DNA from 4 places in the Blautia sp. HCP3S3_H10_2 genome. Region 1 is predicted to be linked to each of the others. Evidence: riboswitches for the same ligand, from Rfam matches in the RefSeq annotation. Region 1 holds a riboswitch; each other region holds the start of a gene.

Region 1 (2,199 bases):
TGCCCGGAAGAATCTGAAGCTGCTGGGAATCACCGATCATGGGCCGGCAACTCTTGCAGCCGGTACCTCATCTTATTTCCGCAGCCTGACTTATTCCCCGAAGAAGCGCTTCGGAGTGGAATTATTATATGGAATCGAACTGAACATTCTTGATATTAATGGAACGGTAGATCTAAACCAGGAACTGCTTGATAAATTAGACTATGCCATTGCCAGCATGCATTATCAGAATTTCCGTCCCCTGACCTGTGAGGGAAATACCACAGCTTTTCTTAATGTAATGAAAAATCCTGTAGTAAAAATTCTTGGACACATTGACAATACCCAGTATGACTTAGATTATGAAACAATCATAAAAGCTACCAGTGACAATGGAGTTATCCTGGAAATCAACGAAGCCTCCCTTGCGCCATATGGATACCGGGGTGATACCCGTGCTAACTGCGCACAAATTCTGAAATACTGTCGCAAATACCTGGTTCCTATCGTGTTATCCAGTGACAGTCACGGCGTGGGACACATCGGTGATTTTACTTATGCAGCTGATTTTGTTCACGAAGCAATGTTTCCGGAAAGCCTGATTCTCAATAATCAGATTCCGAAATTGAAAATGATGTTAAGCATACGCTAGAGTATGTTTGAAAAAGGCTTTCTGCAAGATGTGCGTCACAATTTGTGGGAGATTTTGTCTGATTGAGGGAAGCGTAGCGGGCTACGCTGACTGAAAGAGGGCAAAATATACCGCAAAGTGGGGCGTGCAGATTGCAGGAATGATTTTTCAAACAGGCTCTAGAGTGTGTTAAAAAAGGCTTTCTGCAAGATGCACACTCTGGTGCACTACTCTTCTCTTACTTTTTTCATAAGGTCTGCCAGCTCCTGATATTTGCCGGTCACATAGCCATAATTTTTCCGTTTGTGAGGGAGCTGGCAATTGGTGCAGTCTTTAAAACCTTTTTCATTGTAGCGGAAATTTCCACCGCACTTATCTCCCAATGCATAAAGCGGGCAATAACAGAAAAGGCAGTTAAAATCTTCCGAATCCGCCCCTTTATGGCAGGGGAAAAACTCACATTTCTTATGACTGAAATAAGAATACTCTTTATCTTCCCAATATTTTTTTTCCATAATTTTCTTCTCCTTCTATCGGGTTCCAACATTTTGCCGGAACCCAAGCTTATAAAAAGGTAAAAAAATAACCGCTTACGCGGTCTCACATTCTCATAATATTTCAAATCATCACTTCTAAGAGGGAGCGATGCTACTCCGGGGTAGAATATGATCCGTTCATATATACGCGGAGGGAACGGTTTCATCCGAAGTAGTATCGCCTGCCATTTAATCTGTATAATTCTTCTGAACAGGCGATATTCCATAAAAAATGTCCACTCATAAAAGCGGACAACATCTCAGGGCTGCGGATTCCCTAAAACTGGTTGTTACACTTTCATCGGAAGTTTAACCTCGCCATACCAAGCAGGTTTCCTGGCTCCAGGATCATCGCTTCATCTCCCCTTCTCATGCAGCTGCACAATGGACTCTGAGACTCGCTCCTCTGTTACAGTGACCGGATCACTCAGGTTTCTCACCTGATTCCCTCTTTCTGCCAGCTCATAGCTGTCAGCACTTAATATGTTCAATATGGAATTATACTGACATCATAGTACCACCGGTCACTGCTTCTGTCAACCCTTCACAGGAAATTTTTGTTATTTTTTTATCACGATTCAATCACAAATTTAAATTCCACCCTCTAAGCAAAATTTAGTCTTACAAATTGAAATTCACTTTTGTATTTCTGTAATTTCTCTTATTTTAGAGATCAGCACATTTGCGGTCTTTTCATGTGATTTATGTCCCGGATGCTGTCTCGATCCGAATTCACCAGCAAAAGTATCCGGAAGTTTTACAAATTCCACTTTCTCATCCTTTGATTTTTCTTTATAGTTCCGGACTGCTTCTTCCAATACAGGCAAGATTACATCTCCAAGCATTCCGTAGCACCATATAATATAGCTTTTGGGGTTACAGGCTCTTATTTTTTTCAAAAACTCCTCTGCTGCACGTTCCACTTTTTCCAGATTCTTCGCGCCCATACCATCATTGGTTCCCAGATTTACAATAATTACATCTGGCTGGAATTTCTGAAAATCCCATTTTTCAAAGGCTCCCAGATGCTCATTTTGTGTTCCGTTTAGAAGG
Region 2 (2,199 bases), on a different contig from region 1:
ATACCACATACGGCGGAGGAACAGATAACCGTGTAGCCAACCTGAAACTGGCTGTGGAAGCATGTGACGGGGTAGAGCTTCAGCCCGGACAGATTTTTTCCTATAACGATACCCTTGGACCACGAACAGAGGAAAGAGGATACCGGGAAGCCACTGTGATCGTTGGCGGTGAGCATGCCCAGGATATCGGAGGCGGAATCTGCCAGATTTCTACCACTTTATATATGGCATGTCTCCAGTCAGATCTGGCTATTGTGGAGCGCCATAATCACGCGGCGCGGATCGATTATGTGGAGGATGGACTGGATGCAGCAGTAGTATGGGGCGGACAGGATTTCCGTTTCCAGAATAACAGTGCATATCCGGTTAAGATCACCGCTTCCTACGATGAGAAAGAAGAAGCAGTGACAGTATCCATCTACGGTACGAAAACAGATAACAACCGGGTGGAGATCACTACCGAACATTCAGATGCCAATATTTGCCGGACCTATCGCAGCGTCTATGATGAGGAAGGTACCCTTCTTCGCAAGGAAGAAGTTGGCTACAGCCAATATAAACAATAATTTGCCAGGTCAATCTATTGATTTCGACAAAGCAGTCTGCTATAATGAAATGAATTGAATAAATCCGTTTTCAGTGCCTTTGCAGGAATAGACTGCAGGCTAAGAGGGAATCAGGTGAAAGTCCTGAGCGATCCGGTCACTGTAAACAGGGAATGGAATCTGTTCGTGCCATTTGTATTTTACTGAGAAGGTTAGATTCCGTAATGATCTGTAAGCCAGGAAACCTGCTGAATCCGTTAATGAAAGCTTCCGAAGAAAGCACTTCATTCTCATGATATATCTGACTGCAGAATATTTAAATTTTAGTGCCTGCTTCTTTGTTTGGAGCAGGCATTTTTGTGTAATAAAATATTCCGTTGGAATTTTCTGATGTATACAGATGAGCTTCTTTACAAGAAACTGCCTGGATTTATTCAGAACCATATAAATGAACTATAAAGAATCGAGGGAGAAAAATGAAAAGAAATTCAAAACGCTTTCTGGCACTGTTTCTTTCTGTAGCAATGACGATCACTCCGGCTGTGCTCACACAGGCAGAGGGAGAGGATGTAAATGTGCTGATTACAACTACCCCTACACCAGCTGCAGAGGAAAAAGCTGCGGACATGGATGATCAGAAAACTGCTTCTGAAGATACTTCTAATACAGCCTCTTCAGAGGAAGCACCGGCTACGGAAGAGCCGGCAAAGGAAATCCCTTCCGAAACACCAGCTCCGGAGCAGACTCCTGCAGCAGAAGCGGATCAGGAACCAGAGCAGACACCGGAAGCAACTGTAACTCCGGTAGAAGAGAAAAAGGAAGAGGCAAAGGATACCAAAACTTCCGAAAAATCCGATTCCAAAGAAGAAACCGGAAAGACAGATGACACAACAAAAGCAGATGTAAAACCAGACGGATCGGACATCACAATTGATAAGCCAGATGATTCCGGCGCCCTTGGTATGTTTAAGATTGCAAGCTCTTCTGCAAGACACGAGGGAGACAAAACAATTGTTACTATCGTAACCGCTACAGACAAATACGATGCCATCTATCTCGGAAGCGTGGAAGATGCAAAAAGCGATCCAGAAAATGTATGTGTAGGAACTCCTACAGGAGAGGGCTATACCTTTGAATTTGCAGTTCCTTCCACAGAAGAAGACCAGAAATATCAGGTAGCCATCCGTAAAAAAGAGGGCGGCGTATGGTATCAGTATTCCAAAGGCGGAGAATTTACCATTACAATTCCAGGCAATAAGGCACCCACACCAACGGTTACACCAGTTCCAAGCGAGACCCCAGCTCCGGCACCAACCGCTACCCCAACCCCTGCTGTTAAACCAGCCGGTAACGTATGCGACAGCGGAATTTATAACGTAACTGTAAATTCCAGCGCAACCATGTTCCGTGTAGTAAACTGTGTGCTTACTTCCAAGAATGGCAAAATGACTGCTGTCCTTACTTTAAGCGGTACAGGATACGATTATCTCTTTCTTGGAACAAAGGAAGAAGCTGCCGCAGCAGATTCCTCGAAATGGGTTCCATATGTAGTAAATGCTGACGGTAAGTATACCTATGAGATTCCGGTAGAGTCTCTTGATGATGGAATTGCAGTCGCTGCTTTTTCCCATAAAAATCAGATCTGGTATGACAG
Region 3 (2,199 bases), on a different contig from region 1:
AAGCTATGGATCACATGGCACAGGATGGAATCACAGATGTGATCGTTCAGCCCACCCATGTCATGAATGGCGTAGAGAATGATCTGATGAAAGCGGATGTTCTGGCATATGCCGATCGTTTCCAGTCTGTGAAATTCGGAGATCCGCTGCTTACCACAGAAGAGGACAATGAATATGTGGTAAAAGCAATCACAGACGCACTTCTGGTAAAGGATGAGGAAACAGCACTGGTACTTATGGGGCATGGAACGGAACATTATGCAAATACCGTTTATGCAGCCTTAGATTACAGATTCAAGGACATGGGTTATGAAAATGTGATCGTTGGTACCGTGGAGGCTTACCCGGGAATGGAACAGGTTTTGAAAAAGTTGGAAAAATCTGCTCCAAAGAAAGTAATGATCGCGCCATTTATGATCGTTGCCGGTGACCATGCCAAGAACGACATGGCAGGAGAGGAAGAAGATTCCTGGAAAAATATCATTGGGGCAAAAGGCTATCAGGTAGAAACTGTTTTGAAAGGTCTTGGCGAATACAAGAGTATTCGAAATTTGTTTGTAGAGCATGTAAAAAAAGCAAAATGATAAGAAACACGATTGGTTCGTTGCTCACGGAAATAAATGAGAATTGATAAATAGTTGACAATTTATTTAATCAGCGAATTATTTTGTTGTTTTTAAAGAAGAGATATGCTAGACTGTTGAAGTAATTGAATACCAGTTAAGTGAACAGCAATTCTGCTGTGAGAGGGAATCAGGTGTAAGACCTGAACGGTTGCGGCCACTGTATACAGGAAGGCAGGCTTAAAGAAACCATTGCGCATATGCGTGAGAAGGAAAGCCATGCTGCTAGAGTTTATTTGAAAAAGGCTCTGGGACCTGTGAGCCAGGAAACCTGCTTGACAAGGGTAAGAGAAGGAGCTTCCGTAAAAAGTGCCTTTTAAGTCACTGCCAGCAGTGACGCTTTTTGAAGCCCCATCTTTTCGGTTACAGAAAACAAACGAAAAGAGAGGAAAAGAAATGAAAAACAAAGTTTTAACCACAAGAATCATGGCTATGATGATGGCAGCTGCTATGACTATGTCCGTATCACCTGCAGTTTATGCAGCAGAGCGTGCTGACTCCGAGACCATCAAGGAGGACAATCAGCCTGCAGAGGAAACCACAGATGCTTCTGAGGAGAACGCAGATGCAGCTTCTGAAGGAGAGACCAGAACAGAGTATCCTTTGACCATCACAACCTATGATTACGATGGAAACGAAATCGAAACCACCTATGAAAAAGCACCGGAAAAGGTTATCGCTGTATACCAGGGTAGCATCGAGACAATGCTTGCACTTGGTCTTGAGGACCGTCTTGTAGCAACAGCTGGTCTTGATAATGAAGTTCCGGATGCTCTCAAAGAAGCATTTTCTAAAACAAATTATCTTGATGAATTTACCCCATCTCTTGAAACTGTTACTATGCTGGAGCCAGATATGATCCTTTCCTGGAGTTCTCTGTTTTCTGATAAGAACCTTGGAAATGTAACCAACTGGATCGACAAAGGCTGCAACACCTACTATAACTCCAATACCCGTCCAGGCGGTGAGAGAACCCTGGAAAACGAATATACAGATATCCTGAACCTTGGTAAAATCTTCGACGTGCAGGATAAAGCGGAAGCAATCATAGATGACATTAAAGCAGTTATCGACAATACACTTGAGGCTACAAAAGACGTAGAAGAGAAGCCTACCGTAATGGTTCTGGAGCCACTGGGTGAGGATATCACAAACTATGGCGCAATCAGCCTTGGCGGAGATATGGTAACCAAGTTAGGCGCCACTCTTGCAAATCCGGATGCCTCTGCTGTTGGAAAAGAGGATATCATTGCTGCAAACCCGGATGTAATCTTTGTTGTATACATGCCATACGCTGGTGATGACCCACAGAGCGTTCTGGAAAGCCAGATGGCAGTTATCCAGGATGACGAGGCACTTCAGAGCCTTGACGCTGTAAAGAACGGCCGTGTATACCCGATCATGCTCAGCGAAATGTATGCAAGTGCAACACGTACCCAGGACGGAGTAGAGACATTTGCAAAGGGATTATATCCTGACGTTACAATTGACTAAACTTTGTCTGGTAACGGATATTGATTGAGGAAAAAACAGTGAAAAAAGATAAAATTTTTCGTTCTTCGATATATGCCACAGC
Region 4 (2,199 bases), on a different contig from region 1:
AACCGCAAAAGACGGCAGCAAGGTATATGGATCCATTAAGCTGACCTGCACCAAAGGTTATGTTAAGAAGCTTGCGATTTCCGGAAATAAGACCGTAAAAGCTGGTAAGAGCCTGAAACTGAAAGCAAAGGTGACTGCAACCAAGAATGCAAATAAAAAGGTTGCATGGAGCTCCAGCAATACCAAGCTTGCAACGGTATCTTCCAATGGTGTTGTAAAAACATTCAAAGGAAAGAAAGGTACAGTGAAGATTACTGTCAGATCTCTTGACGGAACAAACAAGAAAGCAACAATCACAATTAAAATTAAAAAATAATAAGGGACGATGGATGATTAAGAAGTCCTGAGTGAGAAAAATGGTCTGTAACCTGTTGATGGGTTGCAGATCATTTTTTTAGACTATGTTAGATGAAAAAAGTGCCACATTTTGGCGTATAAAAGTTGTATATTTGCCAGTTACTTATTTAAAAGATAAAATGTAGAAATTTGACCCTAATTCATAAAAAATACATAATTTATTCAAAAAAAATACATAAAAATATGGTATCTATTAACTATCCGAGTCGAATATGTATAATGGTTATAGCGCGAAGGTTGCATCATGGACATGATGCGCAAAAGAGAATCTGGTGTGAATCCGGAACGATGCCGTCACTGTGTAAGGGAGCTGCTTCAGAGCCCACCAAAAAGGGAAGGGGGAGCAGTGTTGATCGAAGTCAGGAGAACTGCCTTGGCGTGGAATCTTAGGTCTGCGGTACACAGAACCTGTATTCTCATAGCAATACATAGAAGTCCTGTTTTCAGGAGATGTGTTTATGAGGAAGGTGCAGCTGCAGAAATGTGGCTGCTTTTTATGTTTATACATAAAAGGCCCTGTAGGGCGGGATCCTTATGCATGATTCAATCCGGAAATACAGGAAAAAAGAGGAAAAAGAAATGAAAAGAAAAACTTTATTAGCACTGCTTCTTGCAACTTCCATGGCTGCAAGCATGACTGTAGCAACAGGATCTGTTGCATTTGCAGAGACAGAAGAAGCAACTGAGGAGACAGCAGATGACGCTGAGGCTACTGACGATGCTGAGGCAGCAGATGATGCAGAAGCAACAGATGATACTGCTGATGCAGACAAGGAAGCAGCAGATAAAGTTGCAGCTCTTATTGATGCCATCTATGTTCAGGAAAGAAATGACGACACAGATGCACAGTGCAAAGAAGCAAAAGAAGCATGGGATGCTCTTACAGATGCACAGAAAGAGCTGGTAGAAGGCGAAGAAGCAAGCCCAGAGTATTTCGGACGTGACACAGGTGATGCTTCCAAAGATGATCCTCGTAACCAGGATGAGATCGGTGAGAATGAGCTTCTTGTAGTAAGCTTTGGTACTTCCTTCAATGACAGCCGTGCAGAGGACATCAAAGGAATCGAGGATAAACTTGCAGATGCATTCCCGGATTGGTCTGTAAGAAGAGCATTTACCGCTCAGATCATCATCAACCATGTACAGGCAAGAGATGATGAGGCAATTGATAACATGCAGCAGGCACTTGACCGTGCAGTAGCAAACGGTGTTAAGAATCTGGTTGTTCAGCCTACACACCTTATGCATGGCGCTGAGTACGATGAGATGGTAGAAGCTATTGATGAGTATAAAGATAAATTTGAGTCTGTAGCAATCGCTGAGCCAATGCTTGGTGAGGTTGGAGATGACGCTACTGTTATCAACGATGACAAGGCTGCTGTTGCACAGGCAATCACAGATGAAGCTGTAAAAGAAGCTGGATATGACAGCATGGAAGCAGCTGCAGAAGATGGAACAGCATTTGTATTCATGGGACATGGAACTTCTCATGTAGCAAATGTTACTTATGACCAGATGCAGACACAGATGAATGAGCTTGGTTTCACAAACGCATTTATCGGTACTGTAGAAGGTGAGCCAGAGGATACTGCTTGTGAGGAAGTTATCAATAAAGTAAAAGATGCCGGATTCAAGAAAGTTGTTCTTCGTCCGTTGATGGTTGTTGCTGGTGACCATGCAAACAACGATATGGCTGGTGATGATGACGATTCCTGGAAGAGCATGTTCGAGGCTTCTGGAGATTTCGACAGTGTTGACTGCCAGATCGCAGGTCTTGGAAGAATCGCTGCAGTTGAGGATCTGTATGTAGCACATACACAGGCTGCTATTGATTCAATTGCG

Evidence for each region. A riboswitch is a leader RNA that binds a small molecule or an ion and turns the genes downstream of it on or off. The one in region 1 is predicted to bind cobalamin.
Region 2: linked by a shared signal. The riboswitch ahead of ACTQWB_RS05035 (hypothetical protein) and the one ahead of ACTQWB_RS13240 (cysteine-rich small domain-containing protein) in region 1 are both predicted to bind cobalamin.
Region 3: linked by a shared signal. The riboswitch ahead of ACTQWB_RS03225 (ABC transporter substrate-binding protein) and the one ahead of ACTQWB_RS13240 (cysteine-rich small domain-containing protein) in region 1 are both predicted to bind cobalamin.
Region 4: linked by a shared signal. The riboswitch ahead of ACTQWB_RS08550 (sirohydrochlorin cobaltochelatase) and the one ahead of ACTQWB_RS13240 (cysteine-rich small domain-containing protein) in region 1 are both predicted to bind cobalamin.

The regions. Positions count from the first base shown of each region.
Region 1 covers NZ_JBQKCL010000012.1:21,933-24,131, reverse strand. The annotation lists gene ACTQWB_RS13255 (phosphatase) at 1-631, shown strand, start outside; partial or broken gene ACTQWB_RS13250 (DUF6783 domain-containing protein) at 585-722, opposite strand; partial or broken gene ACTQWB_RS13245 (DUF6783 domain-containing protein) at 660-803, shown strand; gene ACTQWB_RS13240 (cysteine-rich small domain-containing protein) at 838-1,125, opposite strand; cobalamin riboswitch at 1,456-1,643, opposite strand; gene ACTQWB_RS13235 (GDSL-type esterase/lipase family protein) at 1,782-2,199, opposite strand, start outside.
Region 2 covers NZ_JBQKCL010000004.1:36,114-38,312, forward strand. The annotation lists gene ACTQWB_RS05030 (VanW family protein) at 1-566, shown strand, start outside; cobalamin riboswitch at 621-812, shown strand; gene ACTQWB_RS05035 (hypothetical protein) at 1,022-2,199, shown strand, end outside.
Region 3 covers NZ_JBQKCL010000002.1:290,944-293,142, reverse strand. The annotation lists gene ACTQWB_RS03230 (sirohydrochlorin cobaltochelatase) at 1-584, shown strand, start outside; cobalamin riboswitch at 706-916, shown strand; gene ACTQWB_RS03225 (ABC transporter substrate-binding protein) at 1,020-2,117, shown strand; gene ACTQWB_RS03220 (FecCD family ABC transporter permease) at 2,156-2,199, shown strand, end outside.
Region 4 covers NZ_JBQKCL010000006.1:145,122-147,320, reverse strand. The annotation lists gene ACTQWB_RS08555 (Ig-like domain-containing protein) at 1-316, shown strand, start outside; cobalamin riboswitch at 575-747, shown strand; gene ACTQWB_RS08550 (sirohydrochlorin cobaltochelatase) at 937-2,199, shown strand, end outside.